4 regions of the Streptomyces sp. KM273126 genome follow, and region 2 is predicted to be linked to each of the others. Evidence: riboswitches for the same ligand, from Rfam matches in the RefSeq annotation. Region 2 holds a riboswitch; each other region holds the start of a gene.

What was found. Region 2 has a riboswitch for cyclic di-AMP ahead of E0500_RS04445 (transglycosylase family protein). Riboswitches for the same ligand answer to the same signal wherever they lie in the genome.
Positions count from the first base shown of each region.
Region 1: another riboswitch for cyclic di-AMP. It lies ahead of E0500_RS12740 (LysM peptidoglycan-binding domain-containing protein); the one in region 2 lies ahead of E0500_RS04445 (transglycosylase family protein).
Region 3: another riboswitch for cyclic di-AMP. It lies ahead of E0500_RS19620 (M23 family metallopeptidase); the one in region 2 lies ahead of E0500_RS04445 (transglycosylase family protein).
Region 4: another riboswitch for cyclic di-AMP. It lies ahead of E0500_RS07600 (M23 family metallopeptidase); the one in region 2 lies ahead of E0500_RS04445 (transglycosylase family protein).

Region 1 covers NZ_SJXB02000001.1:2,958,555-2,966,064, reverse strand. Annotated here, with positions in the region: gene E0500_RS12750 (sigma-E factor regulatory protein RseB domain-containing protein) at 1-1,111, opposite strand, end outside; gene E0500_RS12745 (polyprenyl synthetase family protein) at 1,728-2,738, opposite strand; cyclic di-AMP (ydaO/yuaA leader) riboswitch at 3,670-3,866, shown strand; gene E0500_RS12740 (LysM peptidoglycan-binding domain-containing protein) at 3,872-4,729, shown strand; gene E0500_RS12735 (HAD family hydrolase) at 4,742-5,659, opposite strand; gene E0500_RS12730 (FAD-dependent oxidoreductase) at 5,977-7,182, opposite strand; gene E0500_RS12725 (ATP-grasp domain-containing protein) at 7,299-7,510, opposite strand, start outside.
Region 2 covers NZ_SJXB02000001.1:1,057,793-1,065,302, reverse strand. Annotated here, with positions in the region: gene E0500_RS04475 (glycoside hydrolase domain-containing protein) at 1-211, shown strand, start outside; gene E0500_RS04470 (SurA N-terminal domain-containing protein) at 375-1,034, shown strand; gene E0500_RS04465 (nucleoside triphosphate pyrophosphohydrolase) at 1,199-2,167, shown strand; gene E0500_RS04460 (cytochrome P450) at 2,174-3,412, opposite strand; gene E0500_RS04455 (hypothetical protein) at 3,409-3,612, opposite strand; gene E0500_RS04450 (transglycosylase family protein) at 3,903-4,931, shown strand; cyclic di-AMP (ydaO/yuaA leader) riboswitch at 5,136-5,332, shown strand; gene E0500_RS04445 (transglycosylase family protein) at 5,337-6,080, shown strand; gene eno (phosphopyruvate hydratase) at 6,403-7,510, shown strand, end outside.
Region 3 covers NZ_SJXB02000001.1:4,576,268-4,583,777, reverse strand. Annotated here, with positions in the region: gene E0500_RS19635 (GNAT family N-acetyltransferase) at 1-35, opposite strand, end outside; gene E0500_RS19630 (HPr family phosphocarrier protein) at 275-556, shown strand; gene E0500_RS19625 (GntR family transcriptional regulator) at 715-1,410, opposite strand; gene E0500_RS19620 (M23 family metallopeptidase) at 1,652-2,425, opposite strand; cyclic di-AMP (ydaO/yuaA leader) riboswitch at 2,438-2,603, opposite strand; gene E0500_RS19615 (pitrilysin family protein) at 2,815-4,203, opposite strand; gene E0500_RS19610 (pitrilysin family protein) at 4,200-5,576, opposite strand; gene E0500_RS19605 (DNA topoisomerase (ATP-hydrolyzing) subunit A) at 6,427-7,510, shown strand, end outside.
Region 4 covers NZ_SJXB02000001.1:1,734,349-1,741,858, reverse strand. Annotated here, with positions in the region: gene E0500_RS07635 (hypothetical protein) at 1-105, shown strand, start outside; gene E0500_RS07630 (hypothetical protein) at 196-483, shown strand; tRNA gene E0500_RS07625 (tRNA-Met) at 590-663, opposite strand; gene E0500_RS07620 (antibiotic biosynthesis monooxygenase) at 886-1,368, opposite strand; gene E0500_RS07615 (dihydrofolate reductase family protein) at 1,429-2,571, opposite strand; gene E0500_RS07610 (MarR family winged helix-turn-helix transcriptional regulator) at 2,694-3,209, shown strand; gene ribA (GTP cyclohydrolase II) at 3,373-4,014, shown strand; cyclic di-AMP (ydaO/yuaA leader) riboswitch at 4,322-4,480, shown strand; gene E0500_RS07600 (M23 family metallopeptidase) at 4,492-5,526, shown strand; gene E0500_RS07595 (aldo/keto reductase) at 5,626-6,576, shown strand; gene E0500_RS07590 (PrsW family intramembrane metalloprotease) at 6,735-7,510, opposite strand, start outside.

The DNA of each region.
Region 1 (7,510 bases), 1.9 Mb from region 2:
CGCTGTTGCCGGTGTTGCCGTTGGCCCCCGCCGGTACGCCCTTGCCGCCCATGTCGAACTCGGCGATGGAGCTCCAGCCCTCGCCGATGGTCTTCAGGCCGCCGCCCTCCAGCTCCTTGCCGAGGTCCTCACCGGACCGTGCCGGCTTCTCCTGCTTCTCGTGCTTGCCCTGGTCCTTGAGCTCGTCCCCTTCGGTGACCTTCGCGCCCTTGGGCGGCGTGAAGTCGAAGGTGGAGGCGCTCGGCTTGGCGAAGTCGACCTGGGTGAAGCCCGCGTCGACGACGGCCGCGCCCCCGCTCGCCGGGGTGAGCGTGAACTTCAGCGGCAGCCCGGTCTTCGCGTCCACCGCGATGGAGATGGCGCCGACCGTGGAGCCGGACCCCTTCGGCTTGATGAGCAGCTTGTACGCGTCCCGGCCTGCGACCTGGGCGCTGCCGTCGACGGTCACGGACGTGGTGTCGTCGACCGCCTTCAGGGCCTCCTCCGCCAGCTTCTGGGGCGTGGCCGGAACGTCCTCGGGCAGGCCCTTGTCGGACTTCTGGTCCTGCTTCTGGTCCTTCTTGTGCTCCTTGCCGTCCGCGGCCCCGGTCGTGTGGAACACCTCGTTCGACTTGCTGTCGTACGCCCACACGTCGTCGCCGTTGCGGATGACGCTGTACTCGGAGGTCTTGTCCAGCAGCGACAGCTTCTGCTTGTCCGGGCCGTCGGCCGCGACGCGCACCGTGTGCGTGCCGGTGGCGAGTTCGAGCAGCTTGGAGGAGGGCTCGGCGGTCGAGCCGCCGTCACCGCCGGAAGGCTTCCCGGCCGCGCCCGCTCCGAGGCTGCTCTCCAGCCCGCCCAGGTCCGGCAGCCCCAGATCGGTGCTGATCTTCACGGTGCCGGACACCTGCTGTACGTCCGACGCGGCGATCTTCTCGATGAGTTCCTGCGCGCTGATCTTCGGCAGGTCGGGGTCACCCGAGCCGGCGAACGCCGGGACGAGCCCGATCGTCGCGGCCGCCACCCCCACCACCGTGACCGGGACGACGTACCGCGCCGCCTTGCGGCGCCCGGCGCGCACGTCCTCGGCCTCGTCGGCCTTCGCGCTGTCGTCGGTTTCGTACGGTGCCATGTCTGCCTTACCTCCGTAGTAGGCGGCGGCCTGCTCCTCGTCCTGCGCGCCGAGTCGTGCGCGCTGCGACGTCCTCACACTCGTCGTCGTCCACCCCGAGCCGCCATTCTCACCCGAATCGGTGAGGAGTGGTGCCTTCCATCTGACCAAATCGGCAATCCAGAAGCGTCAGACCCCGGAATCAACTCCGTGTACTGCTGTGGGATGACACGGAGAGGCGCTGTCTCCCCCTACCCGTAGGGGTCGAAGGGGAGTACGCCGCCCGGCTGGTACCCGTTCAGCCGGGCTTCACCGCGCGGCAGCCGGGGGATCGCGGCGGTGCGGGGGCGAGAGGGTGACGCGCGTCACGCGACTTCTGGATCATGGTGGGGGTGAGGCGGTCAGGCCGATGTCTGGGGGCTGGGGGTCCCAGGAGGCCGTGGGCCGGGAGGCTGGCGGGCCGAAGGGCCGGAGGCCGAGGGCTGGGAAGGCCGGAGGGCCAGGGGCCGGGAGGGCCAGGGGGTCCGGGAGGGCCAGGGGCCGGGAGGGCCAGGGGGTCCGGGAGGGCCAGGGGGTCCGGGAGGGCCAGGGGGTCCGGGGGCGGAGCCCCCGGGACGGGCACCCCGGCTCCGCGTGCCTAACCCGCCCGATGCACCACCGCATCGCACAGCTCGACCAGCGCCGCCTTCGCGTCGCACTCCCGCAGCGGGGCCAGCGTCGCCCGAGCCTCCTCCGCGTACCGCACGGCGTCCCGCCTCGCGGTCTCCAGCGCGGGGTGCTCCCGCAGCCGGGTCAGCGCCTCGGCGTGCCGCGCGTCATCGCTCAGGTCGGAGTCGAGCAGCTCGCACAGCGCGGCGTCCTCGGCGAGCCCGAGCCGCTCGGCCCGCTCCCGCAACCGCAGCACCGGCATCGTGGGGATGCCCTCACGCAGATCGGCGCCCGGCGTCTTGCCGGACTCGTCCGAGTCGGAGGCGATGTCCAGCACGTCGTCGGCCAGCTGGAACGCCACGCCCAGCCGCTCCCCGTACTGCGTCAGCACGTCCACGACCGTCTCGTCGGCGCCGGACATCAACGCACCGAACCGCCCGGACACGGCCACCAGCGACCCCGTCTTGCCGCCGAGGACGTCGAGGTAGTGCGCGATCGGGTCGCGCCCGTCCCGCGGCCCGGCGGTCTCCAGGATCTGCCCGGTGACCAGCCGTTCGAAGGCCTCGGCCTGGATGCGGACCGCCTCGGGCCCGAGGTCGGCCAGGATGTGCGAGGCACGCGCGAACAGGAAGTCGCCGGTCAGTACCGCGACGGAGTTCCCCCAGCGGGCGTTCGCGCTGGGCACGCTGCGGCGTACGTCGGCCTCGTCCATCACGTCGTCGTGGTACAGCGTGGCCAGGTGCGTCAGCTCGACCACCACGGCCGACGGGACGACCCCCGGGGCGTACGGGTCCCCGAACTGCGCGGCGAGCATCACGAGCAATGGCCGGAAACGCTTGCCACCCGCCCGCAGCAGATGCTGCGCGGCCTCCTGGATGAAGGGGACCTCGCTCTTGGTGGCTTCGAGCAACCCTTCCTCGACAGCCGCCAATCCCGCCTGGACATCGGCTTCCAGAGCCTGGTCCCGCACGCTCACCCCGAACGGCCCGACGACGGTCACGAGGGGTCTCCTGTCTGCTGATGTCTACTGACAGTCACACGGTCGGTCTCATGGTCGATGAACAGTTTGTCGATCTGTCGCTGCCATCACTCGTGTCAGCGTATCCGGTCACCATTCGATCACCACGGGCACCCACCGGCCCCCTGGCGGGACTTCGCTCGACCGAGAGGCGCCCCCGTCATCCGAGTCACTCCGGATTACATCCGGTATGCCCGCGATCAAGGGATGCATACCGATTCGACCCGAATCCCGAGTCGACGCCGCCACCCGAGGCCACCGAAAGCACCGGGACCGGCGAGACCTCCGAGATCACTCCGATGGGCCCGTCGGACTCGATCACCCGCACCCCCACACCGTCACCTCGACACGCGCGCCGACAGCCGGCACCGCTCTCACGCCGGAGCCACTCGAGGGCGGTCGACACGGCCCGCCCGCCGGGCGACCGCTACGGCAACGAGGCCCACCGCACGCAAGGTTCCGGCCACAGGCCCGAGGCCGGCCCCCACCTCCGCGCGACCTCCCCACTCTCCGCGCACTCCACGCCCGAAACACGGAGTTGACCCGCGGGTTCCCGAACACCGGGCGCACGGCTCGTACTTCACGCCCGCTACGGAACGGCAGGCCTCGAACAAGGGGCTGAAGCAGCACCCCGAACGACGAGCCAACCAACAGCCAACTTGTCCGAATTACCGCATTATCGGCGCTTCACCCGGTCCGTTCCGTGAATTGAGTCACGTGGACCCAGAATGCCCCCTCACCCCCACTCGCTCGACTCCTCCTTTGCAGAAAGCAAGTTGAGCGTTATCTTCCGGAAATTTCGAAGGCATCTCCCCCACAAATAGCTGATCAAGGGCGCTTTCAACACGCTTCCGGCCTTGTTCTCGACATGTGCTCTCGCATACGTTCACGGTCAATCCGGACGGAACGCCGAATCCTGCCACCGCCCGGATCCCCACTGACCAACCACTCACGAAGGCAGGAGCGGGGGACCCACGAAGATCGCCGGTCCTCACGAGAGACCGGCTCGGGGTGAAGCCGCGCACGGCACGCACGACGCGTCGCCATGCCTGGCCGGGCACCTTTCCGCCCGAACCCGACAGCTCACCTCGCAGGCGCCGGAGAGGAACAGCGTCATGGCCTCACGAGGCAAGCACCGTCGCCGCCGAACCAACAAGCTCACCCGAGGAGCCGTCATCGCCGGAACCGGCACCGCGGCCCTCGCCCTTCCCTTCCTGAGCGCGACCACCGCGAGCGCCGCGCAGCCGGCCAAGGCTCCCGCCGCCGCCCAGGCCGCCCCGCAGGCCGCGCCCCGGTCCGCGCAGTCCGCAGCCCAGGCCACGTCCCTCACGTATACCGTGACCAAGGGCGACACGCTCTTCCGCATCGCGGACAAGCACGAGGCCCAGGGCGGCTGGCGGAAGATCTACAAGGACAACCGCAAGGCCATCGGCGACAACCCGGACCTGATCCACCCGGGCCTCGGCCTGAAGCTCAAGACGACCAAGGCGAGCGCGGACAGCACGGTCAGCGCGGACAGCACGCAGAGCTCGCAGAGCACGGAGAGCAAGCCCAGCGAGCCGAGCACGACGGCCGACAACACGTCCACGACCGCCGCCGAGCAGTCCTCCGGGTCCGCCAACGACCCCACCCCGGCCTCCGACACGACGTACACGAACGACCTCGACGGGTGGATCCGCCAGGCGCTGGACGTCATGGCCAAGAACGGGATACCCGGGTCGTACGACGGCATCCACCGCAACATCATGCGCGAGTCGTCCGGCAACCCCCAGGCCATCAACAACTGGGACTCCAACGCCGCGAAGGGCACCCCCTCCAAGGGTCTCCTCCAGGTCATCGACCCGACCTTCGCCGCGTACCACGTGGCCGGCACGTCGGACGACCCGTACGACCCGGTCGCGAACATCGTGGCGGCCTGCAACTACGCCGCCGACCGCTACGGCTCGATCGACAACGTCAACGGACCGTACTGATCCGCCAGGCACCTACCGGCCGGGCCGAGCGGGCGATGAGCTCCGCCGGCCCGGCCCGCCCGGCGCCGGTACGGACACGGTTCCGGGCGTGGTTCCGGGCGCCGGATGCGCCGCGGCCCCGCCGCGCGGAAACAGCCGCTCCAGCACCACCGCGATGCCGTCCTCCTCGTTGGACAACGTCACCTCGTCGGCGACGGCCTTGAGTTCGGGGTGGGCGTTGGCCATGGCGACCCCGTGCGCGGCCCAGTCGAACATGGGGATGTCGTTCGGCATGTCCCCGAAAGCGATGGTGTCGGCCGGTCCCAGCCCGAGGTGCCGGGCGGCCAGGGCGAGGCCGGTCGCCTTGGTGATCCCGCATGGCTGGAGTTCGACGGTGCCGGGCCCCGACATGGTGACCGTCGCGAGGGAACCGACCGCTCCGCGGGCCACCGCCGCCAACTCGTCGTCGGACAGGGACGAATGACGCAGCAGCACCTTGCTGATGGGCTCGCACCACAGGTCGTCGCGCCGCTGGACCCGTACGGCGGGAAGAGTCGGATGCGGCATCAGATAGCCCGGCTCGATGAGGGTGAGCCCGTCCACACCGTCCTGGTCGACGGCCGCGTACACCTGCCCGACCTCGGCCTCGATCTTGCCGAGCGCGGTCGCGGCCAGCTCCCGGTCCAGGGTCACCGACCACAGCAGCCGGTCCGCGCCGGCGTCGTACAACTGCGCGCCCTGCCCGCACACCGCGAGCCCCTCGCTCCCGAGGTCCTCCAGCAGGGGGCGCACGCGGGGCGCGGGGCGTCCCGTCACCACCAGGTGCCGCGCGCCCCCGGCCACGGCTCGGGCCAGCGCCGCGCGCGACCTGTCGGAGAGCGTGTCGTCGCCGCGGAGCAGCGTTCCGTCCAGGTCGGTGGCGATCAGAGCGTATGCGGTGCGCGGGTTCATGATCAGAGAATACGGACCGCCGAGGCCCCCCTGTCCGGCGTGAACCGGACGACGTACGTTGACCGTTCGGACATCAGGGGGTCCCGCTCCGCCCGCACGGCGTCGCATGGCACGGGCCCGGGCCCGACGCCCCACCGATCGACGCGCCTCCCGCCGACGGCGTCACCCGAAAGTGACGAACGGGACGCCAGATCCGTGCCGCTCCGTCTCTCTCCCCTCAACAGACTCGCCGCTCCGTCTCTCTCCCCTCGGCAGGCCCGCCGCTCCGCCCGTCTCTCTCCCTCCGGCAGGTCCGCGCCCCACGGCGATCCGTCCCCTCACCCGTGGGCGGCCGCCAGATGCCTGGCCAGCCGGGGCGACGCGAACTCCGTCCCGCACACGAACCGCATCACCGGCCCGTACGACGCCGCCGACGGCAGCCCCGTGAAGTACAGCCCCGGCACGGACGCCCGGTATCCGGCGCCCAGCTTCGGCGTCCCCTGGCTCACCACCAGCTCCGTACGCAGCTCGTGCGCGAGGAAGTCCATCGCGGCGATGTCCACGCGATAGCCGGTCGCCGCGATCACATGGTCGGCCGACAGCTCCTCCGTACGGCCCCCGTGCGTGCGGACCGCCAGCAGCGGGCGCCCGCCGATGACACCGGCACGGACGACCCCCGAGATCTCGCGCACGCCCACCGTGCCCTCGAAGCGCTCGCGCAGCCACCACGCGCCCAGCGGTCCGAGGACGCGGCGGACCAGGTAGTGGCGGGCCTCGGCGGGGAGGTAACGGTAGGGGTGCGGGTAGTAGCTGAGGGCCCACAGCGACCAGGCACGCCCGAAGGGCGACTCCGGGCGGAGCCTGGGCTGGTCCCAGGGCGGTGCCCCGAACGCCACCTTGCCGTGTCCGCGTGAGACCACCCGTACGCGCGCCCCGGCCTCCGCGGCCAGCGCCGCCGTCTCCAGGGCGGACTGTCCCGCGCCGACGACGAGGAGTTCCTTGCCGGCGAACCGGCTCAGGTCGTGGTGCTGCGCGCTGTGCGAAACGGGTCCCGTGGGGCTGGGCCCGTCGGTGGCCGCTCCCCTGAGCTCGGGCGGGAGATGGGCGAGACCGGAGAGCCCGGTCGCCACGACGACGGCCCGCGCCGTGAACGCCTCACCGGAGTCCAGCTTGAGTTCGAAGCCCCTGCCGTCCCCGCGCCGGTCCACGGACACGACGCGCACCCGCTCCAGATCGGGCACCAGATTCTGCTGGAACCACTCCCCGTAGGCGACGAAGGTCTCGACCGGGATGATGTCCTCGTCCGTGACCAGTCGCGGAATGTCCGCCGCGTCGCAGTAGTCGACGAGGGTGTGCCCGCGCTGCGGCGCGTCGATGTTCGAGGCGGCGGGCGTCGACTTGAGCAGCATGCCCGCGGGCATGTGGTCCCGCCAGCTCACCATGGGTTCGCCGAAGACGCGTACGGGAACGCCACGCGCCCGTAGATGCGCGGCGGTGGACAGACCGAACGGCCCGGCGCCGATCACTGCAACCGGATGAATCACGAAGTCCCTCCCCAGGACGCGTTGTGCCTACTTCGTGGTCGAACTGGTCGAGCTGGTCGAACCGGCCAACTGACGGAACTGGTCAACTGACGGATCCGGTCAACGGACGGAACTGGTCAACTGACGGAACCGTTCGGACGGGCCCAACCGGTCGCCCCGCCCCGGCGATTGGTCCGCCACAGTTGATAGAGGTGCTTCGCGCCCGGCCGCACGAAGCGCGCGAGCATCGTGAAGAAGGGCCGCAGGTCGTCACCCGCGAGCCACGCCAGCTCCGTACCACTCGCGCGTGCGGGCGCGTGCGGGGTCGTGTAGCCGCTGCGCCGGTAGG
Region 2 (7,510 bases):
GACCGACAGCACGGACCTGCCGGGCAACCTCTGGTACGCGTTGTGGGACAAGCAGAACACCACGACCGCGGACTGGCCGTTCCGCGCCACCCAGTGGACGGGTCACAGCCGGGGTCACCAGTACATGGTCAACAGCAAGGAGTCACGCGGCGGTTACACCATCACGGTGGACCGGGACGCCTGGGACGCGCCGGTGGCGATCACCGGCTGAGGAGCGGCCGGGCGGCGGTGCCCGAAGTCGTCGTGAATCGTTGGTCCTGGGGCCTCTCCTGCACGAAGTGCTGGGAGAAGGCTGGTCTGGAACACAGTCACTGCCTACCATCGATCACCGCAAGACCTTGTGCACCGTCGCACAATCTCCTCGGGAGGCCAACTTGCACCGCCGTCGTCGCACCGCCCTCGTCCTCTGCGCCACGATCGTCACCGCGGCGCCCCTCCTCACCGCCTGCGGGAACGACGCGCACCCCGGCGCGGCGGCCGTCGTCGGCGACCAGCGGATCACGGTCGCGCAACTGGAGAACCGGGTGAACGAGGTGCGCGCGGCACAGCGGGCCGCCACCCCGGACGACGCCCAGTACGAGCAGACCATCGCCCGGACGGGCGGCCTCACCCGCGACACCCTGCACAGCATGGTCCTCGACGAGGTCCTGAAGAAGGCGGTCGAGGACGCCGGAGTCGGCGTCACCCGCAAGGACGTCCAGGCCTTCCGTACCTCCCTGGAGCGGCAGGTGGGCGGACCGAAGGCCCTGGAGACGACCTGGCTGCAGCAGTACGGCGTGGCCCCCCAGCGCCTCGACGACAGCCTCCGCACCGAGATCGAGGCCCAGAAGCTGGCCACCGCGCTCGGCGTCGACATGAACACCGACGCCGGCCAGGCCACCTTCTGGAAGGCACTCTCCGACGCCTCGAAGAAACTCGACGTCGACCTCAACCCGCGCTACGGCACCTGGGACGTCCAGAAGAGCAGCCGCGTGGACGCGAAGACACCGTGGGTACGGGAGATCACGGCGCCTGCGCAGCCACAACCGGCGTAGCCACAGTCGGCGAAGCCCTAACCGGCGGAGCCACGCCGGCGAAGCCACGGGACCGTGTCCGCTGTCGGGACGGTGACCAAACGGTTCACCAAGCCTGACCGCACCGCCCGCGCAGCCTGTGGATAACTTCGGGTGGCGACGGTGTCGTGGGTTACGTTCGATCTGTGAACCCAACCAGCCCAGACGGCGCCACCGGCCGCATCGTCCTCCTCACCACCAGCCACCGCGTAGCACCCGGCCTGCTCTCCTGGCCCGCATGGCAGGCGTTGCACGGCGCTGACCGCGTCCTGTGCGCCGACGGCACGCACCCCCAGCTGCCGTACCTCCAGGAGGCGGGCATAGCGGTTGAGGAGGCGACCCCGAGCGCCCAGGAGCTGGTCGACGCCTGCGCCGGCGGCCACACGCTGGTCGTCGTGGCGACGGGCGAGGGCGAGCCGCACCTCACCGACGGCCTCGCCCGCCTCGCCGGCTCGGGCCGCGTGGCGATGCCCGAGCTGGAGCTGCTCCCCGCCTCGTACGACCTCCCGGGCGCCCGCCTCCTCGATCTCGTCCAGGTCATGGACCGCATCCGCGCCGAGTGCCCCTGGTCGTCCCAGCAGACCCACAAGGGCCTCGCGAAGTACGGCATCGAGGAGGCGTACGAGCTGGTGGAGGCGATCGAGGAGGGCGACCGGGACGAACTCCGCGAGGAGCTGGGCGATGTCCTCCTCCAGGTCGTGTTCCACTCCCGCATAGCCGAGGAGGACCCGGACACCCCGTTCTCCATCGACGACGTGGCCGCCGGCATCGTCACCAAGCTGATCCACCGCCACCCGCACGTCTTCGGCGACGAGACGGCGACCACCCCCGAGGAGGTCAAGGAGCACTGGCTGCGCACCAAGGCGGTCGAGAAGCAGCGCACCTCGGTCACGGAGGGCATCCCTCTCCACCAGCCCGGCCTGGCCCTCGCCGCGAAACTGGCGTCGCGCGTGCGCATGGCGGGACTGGAGGTGCCGCTGCCGAGGACCGAGGGCATCGGGTACGAGCTGCTCGCGCTGGCGGTGCGGGCCGAGACGGAGGGTGTCGACCCGGAGGCGGCGCTGCGGGCGGCGGCGCGGGCCTATCGGGATGCCGTGCGGGAAGCGGAGGGCTGAGGGGTATCACACGGCGGTGAACCGCACCGGGAGGTCGCGCAGTCCACGCATGATGAGCCCACCGCGCCACCGCAGGTCGGCCGGGTCCGCGGCGAGCCGGAGATCGGGCAGCCGGCGCAGCAGCGTCTCGATGGCGGTACGGCCTTCGAGGCGGGCCAGAGGTGCGCCGAGGCAGTAGTGGATGCCGTGGCCGTATCCGAGGTGCTGGTTGTCACGGCGGGAGAGGTCGAGCCGGTCCGGCTCGGCGAACCGTGCGGGGTCGCGGTCCGCGGCGGCGAGGACCACCAGTACCGGGTCGCCGGTGGCGATGGCCTGCCCGCCGATGGTGAGGGGTTCGGTGGCGAAGCGCCAGGTGGCCAGTTCGACGGGGCCGTCGTAGCGGAGCAGCTCCTCGATGCCGGTGTCGAGGAGTCCGGTTTCGCCGCGCTCGATCGACCCCTGGAGCCGGGCACGTTGCTCGGGGTTGCGCAGCAGCGCGTACGTGCCGTTGCCGATGAGGTTGATGGTGGTCTCGAAACCGGCGAACAGAAGCACGAAGCACATCGCGGCCGCTTCGTTCTCGGTGAGGTGTTCCCCGTGATCGGAGGCGCGGATGAGGTCGGAGATCAGGTCGTCGCCGAGGTGGCTGCGCTTGCGATGGATGAGTTCGGCCAGATAGCCGCGGATCTTCTTGACGGAGCGGGCGACACCGCCGCGCGGCCCTCCTCCGTGCCGGATCATCATCCCCGCCCAGTCACGGAAGTCGTCCTGATCCTCGCGCGGGACGCCGAGCAGATCGCAGATCGCGTAGATGGGGAGAGGGAAGGCGAAGTCGTGGATGAGGTCGGCCTCGCCCTGTGGCGCGAATCGGTCGATGAGACCGTCTGCCAACTCCTGTACGCGAGGCGCGAATTCGACCACTCGACGGGGGGTGAAGGCCTTGGAGACGAGGCGGCGCAGCCGAGTGTGGTCCGGCGGGTCGATGTTCAGCAGATGCGCCATGAGATTGGCGTTGCGCTCCCCGGGTATGCCGGTCCTGCTCTTGCCCTGTGCGTCCTCGGCGTGATGCTCGGGGTTCTTCGACAGCCTGCCGTCCGCGAGGGCCTGACGCGCATCGGCGTAGCGAGTCACCAGCCATGCCTCGACCCCGCTCGGCAGTTTCGTCCAGTGCACGGGGGAGTGCTCGCGCAGCCACGCGTAGGCCGGGTACGGGTCGGTGGCGAACTCCCAGGTGAAGAGTTCGGGGGCGGTGTTCGGGGCGTTCACACGATGACCGTATAGGGAGCCGGTTCCTGCACGCGCTGCTGAACTGCGGGGTACCGGCCGGCATCGTTCAAGGCGAGCACATGGTTCAAGACGCGCACGTGCTTCAAGACGCGCACGTGGTTCAAGAGGAGTTTCGGCCCGTTTCGCTGAACCACCTGAACCACCTGAACCACCTGAACCACCTGAACCACCTGAACCACCTGAACCACCTGAACCACCGCGGAAGCGGCACGCAGGCACGGGCGTCAGCCACGTGTCCTGCCCCCTGTCCTTCCCCTCCTCCTGCCCCCTGTTCCGTCCCTCACCGAGGTCACCGCGCGGATCACGTCGGAACCTGTCGCGATGACACACCCGAAACACTGTGATCTTCACGTGATCTGCGCGGCATGAACTTGTGACAAGCCGAAGACTGCCGATACGTTCACCGAGCAGCGTGACGCCCCGCACCACCCGTCGCGCCGGTCACCTCTGTCTCGCGAAAGGTCCCCCCATGCTCTCCGGGAACGGTCGTCACCGGCGCCCCCGTCAGGCTCCGGCTCTTCTCGTCGCGGCTGGCGTGACCGGCTCCGCCATCGCCATCCCGCTCCTCGGTGCCACGGGGGCCAGTGCCGCCGACAACACCGTGTGGGACAGCGTGGCCGAGTGCGAGAGCGGCGGCTCCTGGAGCGCCGACACGGGCAACGGGCGCTTCGGTGGCCTGCAGTTGACCCAGGACGACTGGGAGGAGTACGGCGGCCTCGACTACGCCGTCAGCCCCGATCTGGCGAGCCGTTCCCAGCAGATCGCCGTCGCCCAGAAGATCCTGGAGGACCAGGGTGTCGGTGCGTGGCGTGCCTGCGGGCTGCTCCACGGGCTCACCGAGGAGTCCGGCTCGGTCGCCATCGACACCGGCGTGGCCGGCGACTCGTCCTCCGACGGATCGGGATCATCCGGTTCCTCCGGATTGTCCAAGTCGCCCAAGGCGGCAGAGTCATCCGACTCGTCTGACTCATCCGACTCTCCCGGTTCACCGGGCTCGTCGTCCGAATCCTCCCCGGATCCTTCGTCGTCGCCGTCTGCGTCCGCCTCGGCGGACAGTTCCGCGAAGCCCGGCACGCCCGCCGGTTCCGACGCCAGTGCTTCACAGTCGCCCGACAGCTCACCCATAGAAGACCCGGCGGGCGACGACTCGGACAAGTTGGAGCAAAAGGTGGGCTCTTGGAGTCTCGTCGACACGGGCGCGGTCGACTCCGGCTCGGTCGAAGCCGGGGCAGCCGACACCGGAACGGGCGGAGCCGGCGCGGGCGGTGCCGGCCGTCACCGCGGTGCCAGTGCCGACGAGGCCGCGGTCGACAGCGTCAAAGCCTCCTCCGGCCGCCACGCGTACACCGTCCGGGTCGGCGACACCCTCGCGTCCATCGCCGACTCCCTTGACCTCGACGGCGGATGGCGTGCCCTGTACGACGCGAACAGGCAGGCCATCGGCGCCGACGCGGACAACATCGTCCCCGGTCGGACCCTGGAGCTCCCTGCCGAATAGGCCGAATAGGGCGCGGAATAGCGGAAGTTCACGTACCGGTTCGCCACTGAATGTCCGATTTAAACGCAGTGAGAGATAGATCTCAGAAGCCCTGATCGTCTTTGAAATTCCGCGAATCGCGGGTCTACGGTCAAGACCGCTCGCCACCGCGGGCCCCGGCTGCCGCAACGCCGAATCCTGCCAGTGGCCGCCCGGGAACAGTCGTCGCGTCAAGCGCCGCAGGCAGGAGCGGGGGACCCAAGGTAGGCGCCGGGCCCGGGAGTTGGGAGACGACCGGGGACGGCTTGGGGCGAAGCCGTGCGGAAGCGGCAGCGGAAGTCATCCGCAGCCAACCGTGCGGCCGGGCAACTCATCCGGCCCGAACCCGACAGCTCACCTCGCAGGCGTCGGTGAGGGGATCACTCCATGCTGTCTTCGTGCAAGGGCAAGCACCGTCGTCCGTCCAAGGCCAGCCGCATCGCCGCGTTCGCCGGCGTCACCGGCGCCGCCATAGCCGCCCCGCTGCTCGCGACCGGCACCGCCTCCGCCGCCACCGGCTCCGAGTGGGACGCCGTCGCCCAGTGCGAGTCCGGCGGCAACTGGTCCATCAACACCGGCAACGGCTACTACGGCGGTCTGCAGTTCTCCGCCTCCACCTGGGCCGCGTACGGCGGTACGAAGTACGCCGCCAGCGCCGACCAGGCCAGCAAGGCCCAGCAGATCGAGATCGCCGAGAAGGTCCTCGCGAGCCAGGGCAAGGGCGCCTGGCCGACCTGCGGCACGGGCCTGTCCAGCGCCGCGTACGACGGCGGCGGCGCCTCCTCGGACTCCGGCTCCTCCTCGAACTCGGGCTCCACCTCGGGCTCCGGCTCGTCCTCCGGCTCGGGCTCGTCCTCGAACTCCGGCTCCGCCGAGCAGAGCACCAAGAGCTCCGGCGGCCAGGAGCAGCGCGCCTCGCGTTCCTCGGAGCGGGTCACCGTCGAGACCCCGACCGGTAAGAAGGTCAAGAAGGGTGACGGCGAGTACAAGGTCGTCAAGGGTGACACCCTCAGCGGCATCGCCGAGAAGAAGAAGGTCAAGGGTGGCTGGCAGAAGCTCTTCAAGCTGAACAAGGACATCATCGACGAGGCCGACCTCATCTACCCCGGCCAGCAGCTGCACCTGCGCTGAGAACAGGCGCGTTCACGGCTGAACCGCGGCGCCCTCACATCCGTGTCCACCATGGTGGAGGCCTCGTGAGGGCCCCCGTCCCCACGGGCTCCCCGCCCCGGTGCGTGTTCCCCCGTACGCACCGGGGCGGGGTTTTTCGTGCCCACGTGCGCACCAGGGCGGCGTCTTTTGTGCCCCCTGTTTTGTTCAGTTCAGGAACAATTTACTCTCGGTTTGGTCCACCGGGTGGGCGGGAGACTGGCTGACCGCCCGGAGCCGGTTAGGCTCATCCCGCAGGGCTACCACGGCCCGCGTAACGCGTCACATCCAGAAGGAGATGCTCGTGCCGTCCATCGACGTCGTCGTAGCCCGGGAAATCCTGGACTCCCGAGGCAACCCCACGGTCGAGGTCGAGGTCGGCCTCGACGACGGCAGCACCGGTCGTGCCGCCGTCCCGTCCGGCGCCTCCACGGGCGCCTTCGAGGCCATCGAGCTCCGCGACGGCGACTCGAACCGCTACCTCGGCAAGGGCGTCGAGAAGGCCGTCCTGGCCGTGATCGAGCAGATCGGTCCGGAGCTGGTCGGCTACGACGCCACCGAGCAGCGCCTGATCGACCAGGCGATGTTCGACCTGGACGCCACCGACAACAAGGGCTCGCTCGGCGCCAACGCCATCCTCGGCGTCTCCCTCGCCGTCGCCCACGCCGCCTCCGAGGCGTCCGACCTGCCCCTCTTCCGTTACCTGGGCGGTCCGAACGCGCACCTGCTGCCGGTGCCGATGATGAACATCCTGAACGGCGGCTCGCACGCCGACTCCAACGTGGACATCCAGGAGTTCATGATCGCCCCCATCGGTGCGGAGACCTTCTCCGAGGCCCTGCGCTGGGGCGCCGAGATCTACCACACCCTGAAGAAGGTCCTGAAGAGCAAGGGCCTGGCCACCGGCCTCGGCGACGAGGGCGGCTTCGCCCCGAACCTCGGCTCCAACCGCGAGGCCCTCGACCTCATCCTTGAGGCGATCAAGGAGGCCGGCTACACCCCCGGCGAGCAGATCGCCCTCGCGCTCGACGTCGCCGCCTCCGAGTTCTACAAGGACGGCTCCTACGTCTTCGAGGGCAAGACGCGCTCCGCCGCCGAGATGACGGACTACTACGCGGAGCTGGTCGAGGCCTACCCGCTGGTCTCCATCGAGGACCCGCTGTTCGAGGACGACTGGGACGGCTGGAAGACCATCACCGACAAGCTCGGTGACAAGGTCCAGCTCGTCGGCGACGACCTGTTCGTCACCAACCCCGAGCGCCTGGCCCGCGGTATCGACGAGGGCGCGGCCAACGCCCTGCTGGTGAAGGTGAACCAGATCGGCTCGCTCACCGAGACCCTGGACGCCGTCGAGATGGCCCAGCGCAACGGCTTCAAGTGCATGATGTCCCACCGCTCCGGTGAGACGGAGG
Region 3 (7,510 bases), 3.5 Mb from region 2:
GCGGGGTACTCGCGCCGGTCCGACGAGGTCTGCATGGGCCCCAGAGTAGGACTCGCGTACGACAACGGCGCGGGGCGGTCTCGCGCACGAACACGGCGCGGGGCAGTCTGGGGGACACACAACAGCCGGATCGCGGTCAGGCCGTGGGCCCGATCCGGACCCGCTCCACGAAGCGGGAGACCGACCTGGACAACCCGGTCCAGACCGGTTGAGACACCTGATGACACCTGATGACACCTGATGACACCTGATGACACCTGAAGGGCAGCAACACATGGCTGAGCGCCGCGTCAACGTCGGCTGGGCCGAGGGCCTCCACGCCCGTCCCGCCTCCATCTTCGTCCGGGCCGCCACGGCCTCCGGTATCCCCGTGACGATCGCCAAGGCCGACGGCACCCCCGTCAACGCGGCCTCCATGCTGGGCGTGCTGGGCCTGGGCGCCAAGGGCGGCGAGGAGATAGTGCTCGCCTCCGAGGCCGAGGGCGCGGACGCCGCGCTCGACCGCCTGGCGAAGCTGGTCGCCGAGGGGCTCGAAGAGCTTCCCGAAACCGTCTGAGTGACGCGGCAATAGGCCCGAAAGGCCACCCGCGCACACATCGAAGGGCTCGTCCGAATTATCGGGCGAGCCCTTCGCATTTCCTCTTCGAGGGCAGCAGAAATAATCCCCCGCGAATCCCCCGCCGAATTCGGCCCTCTTTGTATACGGCTCTCCTGTTAATGCCGCAGGCCCGTGATGTTTACGGGATGTTGCGAAGTCCTCACACGCTCGGCGCGGTCGGCCTGACCGGGAAATCGCAGCCGGTGCGCGGCGGTCGCGCGCTCGGCGTGCAGGGCCGTGATCGTGCGGGCCCGCTCGCTGTCGCCGCGCGCCACGGCGTCGACGATGCCGCCGTGCTCGGCCCAGGACTCGACGGGGCCGGCGGGCGCCTCCACCGCGTACATCCAGGCGATCTTGTGGCGCAGCTGGGCGAGCGTCGAGGTCAGCGCGGGGCTGCCGGAGGCCTGGGCGAGCGTCTCGTGGAACCAGCCCCCGAGTGAGCGCAGGTCATCGCTGTTGCCCCGCCTGGCCCGCTCCTGCCCCAGCCTGACCAGGCCCCGCAGCACCTTCAGGTGCGCCTCGGTACGGCGCTGGGCGGCGCGCGCGGCGCCCAGCGGCTCCAGCAGCATGCGCATCTCCAGCAGGTCGGAGGCCTCCTGCTCGGTGGGCTCCGCGACACACGCGCCCGCGTGCCGTCGGGTGACGACGAAGCCCTCGGCCTCCAGCGTGCGCAGCGCCTCACGGACGGGGACTCGGCTGACGCCGTACCGGCGGGCGAGGAGTTCCTCGGTGAGCCGGCTGCCGCGCTCGTAGACACCCGCGACGATGTCATCACGGATCGCCGTGCATACCGAGTGCGCCGGAATACGCATGACCGGACCTCCGCCTTAATCCCCGTGAAACGCCATTGATTGACGTGCGCTCAAGCGACTCTATTGCAGTTGGCCGGAAATTCCGATGCCGGGCCGGAATCCAGGGATATTTTTTGGACAGGAGGCACGTCACAACGACGAAAGCCCCGGCTCGGTGAGCCGGGGCCTCGTAGAGCCTCGTGGTGCCGCTGGGACACGGGCGGACGGCGAGACGTCCGCGGTCGGCGGCGGGCGCGTGCCGTCAGACGTTCACGCCGTGCGAGCGCAGATACGCGACGGGATCCATGTCCGAGCCGTACTCGGCCGTCGAGCGGGCCTCGAAGTGCAGGTGCGGGCCCGTGACGTTGCCGGTCGCCCCGGACAGGCCTATCTGCCGGCCCGGGGTGACCGTCTGGCCGACGGAGACCCCGATGGACGACAGGTGGCCGTACTGCGTGTACGTGCCGTCGTGCATCTTGATGACGATGTTGTTGCCGTAGGCACCGCCCCAGCCCGCCTCGACGACGGTGCCGGAGCCGACCGCGCGGACGACCGTGCCCGAGGAGGCGTGGAAGTCGATGCCGGTGTGGCTGCCGGAGGACCAGGCGGCGCCGCCGGACTTGTAGCCGGTCGAGACGTACGAGCCGCTGACCGGGGCGACGAAGGTGTTGAGGCGCTTGCGCTCGGCCTCACGGGCGGCGCGCGCCTTGGCCTCGCGCTCCTTCTTGGCCGCCTCGGCCGCCTCCTCCGCGCGCCGCTTCGCGAGGGCCTCGGCCTTCCTCTGCGCGGCCGCCTCCGCGGCGGCCTGCTGCTGGGCGACGGCCTGGGCGTCGATCTGTTCGGCCACCGCGTCGCCGATCTCGATGGCCTGGGTGAGCCCGGTCTGTCCGGCGGAGGTGTCCGCGGCGAAGGCGGGGGCGGCCAGCGTGCCGATGACGCCGGAGGTGGTGAGCGCGGCGGCGCCGACGGCCTTCGTGGTCGCGCGCTTCATCCGGCCGGCGCGGCGGTGCTTCCCGGTGGCGCAGGTGAACGCCATGAAGTGGCTGGTCCTTTCCTTCCTTCTCGCCTACCGGGTTAGCTGACGGGTTCGGAGCAGGAAGGTCTCCTACGGTCCCCCTTCACCATGGGAAGGGCGTCCGATTCACCCCAGGGACTGCGATTGGGTCCCCGGCTCCCCTGGCTCGCGCCGTTCGGGGACTCGGCGATGACTGTCCGGTGCCGCGGGTGCGGCGCACTGCTGACGAACAGCCGAACAGACGCTAAGCGGGCCCTCTTTGAAATCACAAACGAAGCAGGGGTTTTGTAGCGCACACCACAGGGCAGACAGGCAACTTCCCCCGCAAAACAGACATCCGGGGCCCTGATGACTCTTTCGTCACCAGGACCCCGGAAGCCGGTGGGCCCGGCTGGGCCCGTGCGGGCGCTCTACTCGGCGCGTACGACGGAGACTTCGCCGATGCCGAGTGCCTTGACGGGCTCCTCGATCTGCGCGGCGTCACCGACGAGGACCGTCACGAGGCGGTCCACCGGGAAGGCGTTCACCACGGCCGCGGTGGCCTCCACGGTGCCGGTCGCGGCGAGCTGCCGGTACAGCGTCGCCTGGTAGTCGTCCGGCAGGTGCTGCTCGACCTGGTCGGCGAGGGTGCTCGCGACGGCGCCGGCCGTCTCGTACTTGAGAGGGGCGACCCCGACGAGGTTCTGCACGGCGACGTCACGCTCGGCGTCGGTGAGGCCCTCGGCGGCGAGGGTGCGCAGCACGGTCCACAGGTCGTCGAGGGCCGGGCCCGTGTTCGGCGTGTCGACGGAGCCGCTGATGGCGAGCATCGCGGCGCCCGAGCCGTCGGGCGCGGAGCGCAGCACCTGGCCGAACGCCCGCACACCGTAGGTGTAGCCCTTCTCCTCGCGCAGGACACGGTCCAGGCGGGAGGTGAGGGTGCCGCCGAGGCAGTACGTGCCGAGCACCTGGGCCGGCCACACTCGGTCGTGGCGGTCGGCGCCGACGCGGCCGATGAGCAGCTGCGTCTGGACGGCTCCGGGGCGGTCGACGATGACGACGCGGCCGGTGTCGTCGGCGGTCACCGCGGGCACGGGGCGCGGCTGGGCCGAGGAGCCGGTCCAGGCGCCCAGGGTGTCGCCGAGCAGCGCGTCCAGGTCGACGCCGGTGAGGTCGCCGACGACGACCGCGGTGGCCGTGGCGGGCCGCACGTGCTTCTCGTAGAAGGCGCGCACGGCCGCCGAGTCGATGCCCTCGACCGTCTCCTCGGTGCCCTGGCGCGGACGCGACATGCGCGAGGTCGCCGGGAACAGCTCCTTGGAGAGCTCCTTCGCGGCACGGCGGGCCGGGTTGGCGGTCTCGTGCGGGATCTCGTCGAGCCGGTTCCGCACCAACCGCTCGACCTCGCTGTCCGCGAACGCGGGGGCCCTCAGGGCGTCGGCGAGCAGACCGAGCGCCTTGGGGAGCCGCGAGACGGGGACTTCGAGGCTGAGACGTACGCCGGGGTGATCGGCGTGCGAGTCGAGGGTGGCGCCGCAGCGCTCCAGCTCGGCGGCGAACTCCTCCGCGGAGTGCTTGTCGGTGCCCTCGGAGAAGGCACGGGCCATGATCGTGGCGACCCCGTCGAGGCCCGTGGGCTCGGCGTCGAGGGGGGCGTCGAGGAGCACCTCGACGGCGACGACCTGCTGGCCGGGGCGGTGGCAGCGCAGCACGGTCAGCCCGTTGTCGAGCGCGCCGCGCTCGGGCGCCGGGAACGCCCAGGGCCTGGCGTCGCCGGCCTGGGGCTGCGGGTGGAAGTCCATGGTCGCGAGCTCGGTCACTTGGCCGACTCCTCGTTCTCGTCGGTCACCGCGGCTTCGGCGGTCTCGTCGGCTTCGTCGGCGTCCCCGCTCCCGGCCGTGATCGGCTCGTACACGAGCACCGCGCGGTTGTCGGGCCGCAGCCGGGCCTGGGCGACGGCCTGGACCTCCTCCGCGGTCACGTCGAGCACGCGCTGGACGGCGGTGAGGGCGAGCTGCGGGTCGCCGAACAGGACGGCGTACCGGCACAGTTCGTCGGCGCGGCCCGCGACCGTGCCGAGCCGGTCCAGCCACTCGCGCTCCAACTGGGCCTGGGCGCGCTCCATTTCCTCGGCCGTGGGGCCCTCGGCGGCGAACCGGGCGAGCTCCTCGTCGACGGCGGCCTCGATGACCGGGACCTCGACGTCGCCGGAGGTCTTCACGTCGAGCCACCCCAGGGAGGGCGCCCCCGCCAGCCGCAGCAGGCCGAACCCGGCGGCGACGGCCGTACGGTCGCGCCGTACGAGCCGGTTGTAGAGGCGGGACGACTCGCCGCCGCCGAGGACCGTCAGCGCCAGGTCGGCCGCGTCGGCCTCGCGCGTGCCGTCCTCCGGGAGGCGGTAGGCCGCCATCAACGCGCGCGCGGGGACCTCTTCCTCCACGACCTCACGCAGCTGCTCGCCGATGGTCTCCGGCAGCGAACCGTCCCGCGGGGCGGGCTTCCCGTCGTGCCCGGGGATGGACCCGAAGTACTTCTCGATCCAGGCGAGCGTCTGCTCCGGGTCGATGTCGCCGACCACGGAGAGCACCGCGTTGTTGGGCGCGTAGTAGGTGCGGAAGAACGCGCGCGCGTCCTCCAGCGTGGCCGCGTCCAGGTCGGCCATCGAACCGATCGGGGTGTGGTGGTACGGGTGGCCGTCCGGGTAGGAGAGGGCGGTCAGCTTCTCGAAGGCGGTGCCGTAGGGGACGTTGTCGTAGCGCTGGCGGCGCTCGTTCTTGACGACGTCCCGCTGGTTCTCCATGGACTCGTCGTCCAGCGCCGTGAGCAGCGAGCCCATGCGGTCGGCCTCCAGCCAGAGGGCGAGCTCCAGCTGGTGGGCGGGCATGGTCTCGAAGTAGTTGGTGCGCTCGAAGCTCGTCGTACCGTTCAGCGAGCCGCCCGCGCCCTGGACCAGCTCGAAGTGGCCGTTGCCCGGCACCTGGGCCGAGCCCTGGAACATCAGGTGCTCGAAGAGGTGGGCGAGGCCGGTGCGGCCCTTGACCTCGTGACGGGAGCCGACGTCGTACCAGAGGCACACCGCCGCGACCGGGGTCAGGTGGTCCTCGGAGAGCACCACGCGCAGCCCATTGGCCAGGCGGTGCTCGGTCGCTGTCAGGCCCCCGGTGCCTGCCTCGGCTGTGGCCGTGTGACCCATGGGCATGTACGTCCCTTCATCGCGGAAGCTGTCGTGGAAAACCGCGCTCTTCCTGCCGGTCCTGCCACTGTATGCAAGCGTGCGGACAGCTGGCGAAGTTCCCGGTTCCCGTACGCCCAGAGCGAGACTCCCGGGTGGGAGTGCGGGGAGTCATGTAGGCCCGGCGCGAGCCGGGGCCAGGGGCCGGGCCGTAGAGGAACTCGGGTGGGCAACTGCTGACAGGCTTGGTCACGGTGTGCCATCAAATGCTCCCTGTGGGTGATATTCTCATGTTGTCGGTCACAGCGGAGTGCCTGTTATCGGCGAGGTGTGACTCGCGCGCGACCAGAGGATCGGGCCGAGAGAGCTACCCGTCGGGGCGCTTGCAGCCGAGGACCGCAGGGAGGGTGGACCAGCCCCGCCGAGGACTTCGTGCAAGCCCACCGGGCCGTAAGACGCGGATCGCCGTGGGGGTACCTCCCACGCCCTTAAGGCAGTGGGGGAGGATCAGCGCGCCTTTCGACCCCGAAGACCGTTCGCGGGGCAGTCCGGGACATCCCGGATGCGGAGTTCGGCCAACACTGGCCAACAACACCAGGAACGGTGCGGCACCATGGCCGGGTACGGGCCGGGGGAGCGGGAGCGGCGCCATGTTGACGTGAGCGCCTGGCGACGCTTCTCCGCCGTGCCGGCGTACTCCTCCTCCCCCCGCCCCGACGTGCACGCCGGGCGCTCCGGCGCCGTGTTGGGAGGGGCGGAGAGGGGCCCCTGTGGAAGGGGCGTGGTCCGGGTTGTCGGTGGGTCGGGCCACAATGGAGCCCGTCAGATCCCGTTCATGCCCCGGCAAGACTGTGAAGGAGCCGCAGCAGCGATGGCCCGCCGCAGCACGAAGACTCCGCCCGACGACGCGTACGAGGAGAGGATCCTCGACATCGACGTCGTCGACGAGATGCAGGGCTCCTTCCTGGAGTACGCGTACTCGGTCATCTACTCCCGAGCCCTGCCGGACGCCCGCGACGGCCTCAAGCCGGTGCACCGCCGGATCGTCTACCAGATGAGCGAGATGGGCCTGCGCCCCGACCGCGGCTACGTGAAGTGCGCCCGCGTCGTCGGCGAGGTCATGGGTAAGTTGCACCCGCACGGCGACGCGTCGATCTACGACGCCCTGGTGCGCCTGGCCCAGCCCTTCTCCATGCGCGTGCCGCTGGTCGACGGCCACGGCAACTTCGGCTCTCTGGGCAACGACGACCCTCCGGCCGCCATGCGGTACACGGAGTGCCGGATGGCCGACGCGACCAGCCTGATGACCGAGTCCATCGACGAGAACACGGTGGACTTCGCGCCCAACTACGACGGCCAGGAGCAGGAGCCGGTGGCGCTGCCCGCCGCGTTCCCGAACCTGCTGGTGAACGGCGCGTCGGGCATCGCCGTCGGCATGGCGACGAACATGCCGCCGCACAACCTGAGCGAGGTCATCGCCGCGGCCCGCCACCTGATCCGTCACCCGAACGCCGACCTCGACACGTTGATGAAGCACGTGCCGGGCCCCGACCTCCCCACGGGCGGCCGGATCGTCGGCCTCTCCGGGATCAGGGACGCGTACGAGACGGGCCGCGGCACCTTCAAGATCCGCGCCACGGTGTCCGTGGAGAGCGTGACGGCACGGCGCAAGGGCCTGGTCGTCACCGAGCTGCCCTTCAGCGTCGGTCCGGAGAAGGTGATCGCCAAGATCAAGGACCTGGTCGGCTCGAAGAAGCTGCAGGGCATCGCCGACGTCAAGGACCTCACCGACCGCCAGCACGGCCTGCGCCTGGTCATCGAGATCAAGAACGGCTTCGTGCCGGAGGCGGTCCTGGAGCAGCTCTACAAGCTGACGCCGATGGAGGAGAGCTTCGGCATCAACAACGTGGCGCTGGTCGACGGCCAGCCGCTCACGCTGGGCCTGAAGGAGCTCC
Region 4 (7,510 bases), 680 kb from region 2:
GTGCGGTACGCCGGTCTCCGCCTCGCCGAGTGCCTGACCGACGCCCTGCGCGTCGCCGAGTCCCGGGGCATGCGCCTGCCCGCCCCGACATGTGACCCCGAGTGAGTGAACCGCTGTGGCGCTTGGCCCTGGTGCAGATCGGGGCGCGGCGTGGCGGCTCGGTCGGGGGCGCCGTCTGTTCAAGGATTCGTACGCGTGGCACAGACCTTCGAGGAGCTCGTGGGGATACAGCGCGCGGCGGACCAGGCCCACGCGCGGGTGGAGGAGTTGCGCGAGCTGTACGGGTCCCCGACCGCCCACAAGTGGACCGAAACGCAGACCGACACGTACGAGACCGCGTGGCGGGCCTGGCGCGACCTCGCCCGGGACGTTCAGGCCGCGGTGACCGAGTACGCGAAGGCCGAGGGGCAGCCGCGCGGCGAGATCGAGGCGGACGTGAGGAAGGCCGTACGGCATCCCGGGCCGGGGGCGCCCGGGCCCTAGGGGCGGCCGGACGACACAGCACCTGCGGCAGACCGCACAGCACCTGTGCCGGACGCCACAACACCTGGGGCCGGAATCCCTTTGGATTCCGGCCCCAGGCCTTCAGTAGCGGGGACAGGATTTGAACCTGCGACCTCTGGGTTATGAGCCCAGCGAGCTACCGAGCTGCTCCACCCCGCGTCGTTGAAACCAGTGTACGTCATGTGCGGGACAGCTCGCGCACGGGTTTGCCGTGGCCACGGGCCGGCGACGGTCCTGCTCGCTCACTTCACCCCACTTCACCTCACTTCACCCCGCTTCGAGGCTCCTCCCCGTACAGCCACCGGCGGAACAGGCGGCTGAGCCCGGGCATGATCAAGTAGGTGAGCAGCGGGGCGACGAGGAGGGGGAAGAGCAGGGCCTTCAGGGGGACGGGCAGGGCGGCGGTGTGGGGGCGATCAGCCAGTTGATGGCGAGGGAGATCGGGTAGGCGCCGAGCATCGTCATCAGGGTCATCTTCCAGCGCGGCGGGGCGTCGACCGGGCGCTGCGGGAGACTGAACCAGGTCTCCATGCCGGTGGGCTGCCGCTGGACGTGGGAGACCTGATGGCCGACGGCGCGCATGTGCTCCAGCCAGGCCCGGCGCTCGGGCAGCCGGAGCCATGCGTCCAGGCGGTCCTGGCTGGAGAAGCGCAGGACGCCGTGGTAGAGGCGCTGACCGCGGTGCGGGCGCAGCCAGACGATGCCCTCGTGGCCGCAGAAGCCCGCGGCGACGTCGGCGATCTCATGGGTGAGTTCCTCGAACTCCGCCTCCCGGCCGGGCTCCACCTCCCAGCTGTAGACGAGCGTCACTCCCTGGTCCTCCGGCCGGTCCGCGGCCGTCGGGACCTCGCGGGTACGGCTCATGCGCGGCCTCCTTCCGGCGCGCGACCGGCGGGCGGTACCCGGTACGGAGTACCCAGGGCCTCAGGGAGTGAGCAAGTGGCTGTTCGGCGCGGTCGCCCGCGGCTCGAACTCCGGGAGTACGACGACCTCGGCCCCTTCCGCCGCCAGGAGGGCGTTGCCGTCGGCGCCCACGACGAACGTGTCCGGCTCCCGCCACGCGGTGACGACCCGCCGTACCCCCGCGTCGAGGATCAGCCGGGCGCACGGGGACGGGCGGGAGGAGCGGCGGGCGCAGGGCTCCAGGCTGCTGTACACGGTGGCGGTGGCGAGGCGCGGGTCGGCGGGGTCCAGTTTGGCCAGGGCCGCCTCCTCCGCGTGGACCACCGGGTCGTCGCCCTCGCGGGAGTGGGCGCGGGCCAGTTCCGTACCGTCGGCCGCCACGATCACGGCGCCCACGCTGAAGGCCGTCCGTGAGGGCGGGCACTGTGCCGCCAGGTCGCACGCCAGGTCCAGCCAGTGCCGGTCGGCCGCCGAGGGCTGCCCGCCCGTGCCGGGGACCGTGGGCGCGTACCGGATGAGGACGACATCGCCGACGGGCCGGGTCTCCAGCAGGCGGAGGCGGCTGGTCGGGCCGCCGGGGTACTCCCCCGCGCCGAACATCCGCGGGGCGTCCGACTGGCCCACGAACAGGGGTGCGACGGCCAGCTGGAGCTCGTCCGCGAGGCCCTCCCGGAGCAGCTGGGTGTGGACCTGGCCGCCGCCCTCGACCATGAGGCGCCGGACGCCCCGTACGCCCCCCAGGTGGTCGAGCACGGACCGCCACTCCAGCTCGGGGCCCACGGAGACCACGTCGGCCGGGAGGTCGAGGGCGCGCAGGCGTTCGGCGCCCTTGTCCGTCGTGTACGCCACCTTCTCGCCGCCGGTGTGCCAGAAGCGGGCCGTGGGGTCGAGGTCGCCGGACGCCGTGACGGTGACCTTCAGCGGGTACTCCGGGAGCCCGGCGGCGAGGCGCGCCGCGCGCCGCTCGGGTGAGTTCACCAGCAGCCGGGGGTTGTCGGTGCGCAGGGTGCCGGCGCCGACCAGGATCGCGTCACTGGCCGCCCGTACCTCGTCGACCCTGTCGAAGTCGTCCGGACCCGACAGCAGCAGCCGCTCGGGCCCGGTGTCGTCCAGGTAGCCGTCGAGGGAGACGGCGGCGGACAACAGGACGTAGGGCTGGGGCATGGGGGTCGCTCCCGTGGTCGTGACCGATCGGTCGGCGGGGTGTGTCGTGACCGGTGGGTGGCCTCGGGCGGCTGCCACGCGGGCACCTGGTTCAAGTTTTAAACAATAACTACACTGTCCGTATGACGACCCGCTGGCTCAGCCCCGAGGAACAGCGTGCCTGGCGCGCGTACATTGCCGCGTCGGCGCTTCTGGAGGACACGCTCGACCGTCAGCTCCAGCAGGAGGCGGGTCTGCCGCACCTGTACTACTCCGTGCTGGCCATGCTCTCCGAGGCGCCGGACCGGCGTCTGCGGATGACCGATCTCGCCGAGGTGCTGAAGATCACGCGCAGTCGGCTGACGTACGCCGTGGCCCGCCTGGAGAAGGACGGTGCGGTGCGGCGCGAGGACTGCGAGTGGGACAAGCGGGGGAGCGTCGCGGTGCTGACGGACGAGGGCATGGCCCTCCTGGAGCGTACGGCACCGGGGCACGTCGAGACGGTTCGCAGGGCGGTGTTCGACCACCTCGACCCGGGGCAGGTGGAGCAGTTGGAGCGGATCTGTACGGGCATCACGAAGGCGCTCCAGGGCGACGGCACTGAGGCGGTCACCCCTGACGACCTCCCGTGGCGCCGCCGCTCCTGTCCTTCGAGTTAGTCCATGGGGCCGGCTCCGCGATCTCGCCCGACCGGGGAATGCGTCGCCCCCATCAGGGTTGCTTGAAGTTTGAAGCAGGGTTATGGTCGTCCTCGTGAGGCGATTTGCTTCAAAACTGAATCAGATCCCCGACCTTGCACCCGCACCTGGCCCGGAGGCCCGCATGTCCGACCAGCCCACCGCCACCCCCCGCTCCCGCGTCCGGGTCCCGCTGCGCTTCCACGACGGATACGGCGTCGACGCCGAGCTGGTCACCTTCCACGGTCTGGCCGACGGGCGGGAGCACGTGGCCGTCGTCCTCGGCGAGCCCGCGCCCGGCGCCACCCCGCTGGTCCGCCTGCACTCGGAGTGCCTGACCGGCGACGTCTTCGGCTCGGCCCGCTGCGACTGCGGCCCGCAGCTGCGCGAGGCGGTGGAGCAGATCGCAGACCGCGGTGGGGTCCTCCTCTACCTCCGCCAGGAGGGCCGGGGCATCGGCCTCTACAACAAGCTCGACGCGTACGCCCTCCAGGACGAGGGTCTCGACACGTACGCCGCCAACACCGCCCTCGGCCTCCCTGAGGACGCCCGCGACTACACGGCCGCCGCGCAGATGCTCCAGGCCCTCGGTATCGACACCCTGGACCTGCTGTCCAACAATCCCGACAAGGCGCAGCAGCTCCGTGACCTCGGGGTCAAGGTCCGTACTCGCGTCCCCACCGGCGTCTTCACCACCGCCCACAATGTCCGCTATCTGCGGGCGAAGGTCCTCCAGACCCAGCACACGCTGCCCTTGGCGGACCTGGCGGAGCTCTCCGCGGGCTGACGGCCCAACTCCCGGCATTCGCCAGGGTGTCCACGAGGAAGCCCCGGCGATGACCGTTCACGACTTCCCCATATTCACGATCACCGAGCGTGTCCGAACAGCCTCACTCCGCATAACATCTGACATACCATCAGAACTCTTGTGACACCTGATACAGGGGTAGCTCGCCCTTATTCGGCCCCCCATGCCCCCTAAATCCCGCGCACGGGCGTGAACGATCATCCGGAACCGCTTGGAATACGGCCCGCACGTCTATTAACGTTCGATAACGCAGCGCGGTCGTCCCAGCCGTCACAAGAGGCGGCTCCGTGCGCACGCGCCGAATCCCGCAAGGGAACCGGGGAACCACCAACCCTGGGGTGAATCGCGCGGAAACCACCGTGGAAGCACGGCTGGTTTACGCGCGTAGGAGACCTTCCTGCTCCGAACCCGTCAGCTAACCCGGTAGGCGAGAAGGAAGGAAAGGAGTACGCCCACGTGGCGTCGAACCGGTCTGCGACCGAAGCTCCGTCCGTGCCGAACCGACACGGCGACAGCGACACCTTCGGGTATGGCGGCTACAACAGCCAGGACGAGGGCCCCTGGCAGGAGTGGAACCCCACCGCGGAGTCCATTCGTCCCCTTCGCGGCCGGCACCGCGTCGCCAAGCAGCGTGGCGGACTCGCCCGCAGCTCCACCGTTCTGGGCGTCGGTGTCATAGCCGCCGTCGGCGCGGGCGGCATGGCCTCCGCGCAGACCGGCAAGCCGCCGGTCTCCATCTCGATGCCCGACATGCCGAACGTCGGCTCGGTCTTCGACTCCGAGGACGAGCCCGAGAGCTCCCCCACCCCGCTGAGCAGCGCGGGCCTGAGCCTCACCGACGCCGAGCAGGGCGCCGACGACGCCGGTGAGGCGCTGCGCGCCCGCATCATGCAGCAGGCCGAGTCGCAGCAGGAAGCGGTCGACCGCGCCGCCGCTGCCGCCGCCGAGTCCGCCGCCGCGAAGAAGGCCGCCGAGGCCGCCGCCAAGGAGCGGGAGCAGGCCGAGGCCAAGGCCGCCGCCGAGAAGGCGAAGGCGGAGGAGGAGGCCAGGAAGAAGGCCGAGGCCGAGCGCCTCGCCCAGCTCGCCAAGCAGTTCACGCTGCCGACGTCCTCGTACACCATCAGCTCCAGCTTCGGTCAGTCCGGCGCCTACTGGTCCTCCGGCCAGCACACCGGCCTCGACTTCGCCGCCCCCACGGGCACCCTGCTCAAGGCCGTGGGCACCGGCACGATCACCCAGGCCGGCTGGGACGGTTCGTACGGCTACAAGACCGTGCTCACCCTCAACGACGGCACGGAGATCTGGTACGCCCACCAGTCCTCCATCGGCGTCAGCGTCGGCCAGAAGGTCGCGACCGGCGACGTCATCGGCCGCGTCGGCGCCACCGGCAACGTCACCGGCGCCCACCTCCACATGGAGGTCCACCCGGGCGGCAGCAGCTCGGGCATCGACCCGATGGCGTGGCTGCAGGGCAAGGGGCTCACCCCCTGAGGTCCTCCGGGAGCAGGTGAGGTGATCTCCTCCCGGATTCACAAACCCTCGTCCGGACGCGCGGAATGCGTGCGTCCGGCGAGGGCGTTGTTGTAAAGCATGACTTCTCTTCGCAAGCTTGGTTCATCCGACATCGAGGTCTTCCCGCTCTCCCTCGGCGGCAACGTCTTCGGCTGGACCGCCGACGAGGCACAGTCCTTCGCCGTACTCGACGCGTACACGGCCGCGGGCGGCAACTTCATCGACACCGCCGATTCCTACTCGGCCTGGATCGAGGGCAACCAGGGCGGCGAGTCCGAGACCGTCATCGGCAAGTGGGTCAAGGCGCGCGGCAACCGGTCCGACGTCGTGATCGCCACGAAGGTCAGCCAGCACCCCGACTACCAGGGCCTCACGGCCGCCAACATCAAGGCCGCCGCGGACGCCTCCCTGCGCCGTCTGGACACCGACTACATCGATCTCTACTACACCCACTTCGACAAGCCGGAAGTCCCGGTGGAGGAGATCGTCGGGGCGCTCGACGACCTGGTGAAGGCGGGCAAGGTCCGGGCCATCGCGGCCTCCAACATCTCGCCCGAGCGCCTCCAGGCCTCCCTCGACTTCTCCGACCGCGAGGGCCTCGCCCGGTACGTGGCGCTCCAGCCGCACTACAACCTGGTCTCCCGCTCCACGTACGAGGGCCCCCTGCAGGACGTCGCCGCCCGCGCCGGGCTCGCCGCCGTCCCGTACTTCTCCCTCGCCATGGGCTTCCTCACCGGCAAGTACCGCCCCGGCACGAGCGTGGACAGCGCTCGCGCCCAGGGCGCCGGCGCCTACCTGGAGAAGGAGCAGGGCGTACGGGTCCTCGCGGCCCTGGACGAGATCTCCGGGGCGCGCGGGGCGGAGATCGCCACAGTGGCCCTCGCCTGGCTCGCGGCCCAGCCGACGGTCGTCGCACCGATCGCCTCGGCGCGGACGGTGGAGCAGCTGCCGGCCCTGGTGGCGGTGGCGGAGCTGACCCTCACGGACGAGGAGCTGGCCAAGCTGACGGAGGCGTCGCAGGGGAGCTGACGCGGACGCGGTCCGCTTCCGTCGGTCCGTTCCCCGCGTTCCGCTTCCTGCGTTCCGCTTCCCGCGGTCCGCTCTCGGCACCGGCGCTCACCCCGACCGCCGGTGCCGTACCGTCCGAAGCCTCCTGACTACGCCGAACTACCCCGGACTACCCCGAACTACGTCTGATAGGGGTTGCAGGAGGGATACGGCGCCGCCGGGCCGTGCCCGTACGCCGACGCGTACTCGAACGCGGGCCCGTGCTCGTGCTCGTACTCGTGTCCATGCCCGTACCCATGCCCGTATCCGTGCCCGAACTCGTACGCGCTCCCGTATCCGTAGCCGTACCCGTACCCGTAGCCGTACGCGCTCCCGTGCACGGGCATCGGTGCCGTGGTCTGTGCCGCGTACGCCAGGGAGGGACGGGCGATCTCCCGTCGGCGCCACAGCTCGAAGAGCAACTCCCGCTCCCGTACGACGAAATCGGCGTTCGCCCGGCCCCGCCGCCCCCGGTGCCGCAGAAAGGCGAGCGAGGTCGCATACGCCTCGTACTCGGCGACCGACCGCGCCGCTTCCCGACCGAACTGGTGCCCGGCGTACTCGCGGGCCAGCCGTCGCGCCTTCATGTTCCCGAGGGCGTACGGCTCGGGCGACGTCAGCCACCCGGCGGCCGCGTACGCGGGCAACTCGTCCCGCACGGTGCGCAGTTCCCGCTGCCGCGTCCAGATGACCAGCCAGGTCAGCAGCCCGAACGCGGGAACCATGAACGCCGCGTAGACCGCGAAGAAACCGAACTCCCCGAACGCCGACGAGCCGTTCCACAGGGCGTGCATGCCCATCGCGAGGAGCAGCCCGGAGAGGGGGAGGAGCACGCGGCGCACGTGGTGCCGGTCCGCGGAGAGCGCCGCGATCCCGAAGCCGATCCCCGTGAACACGCTGAACAGCGGATGCGCGA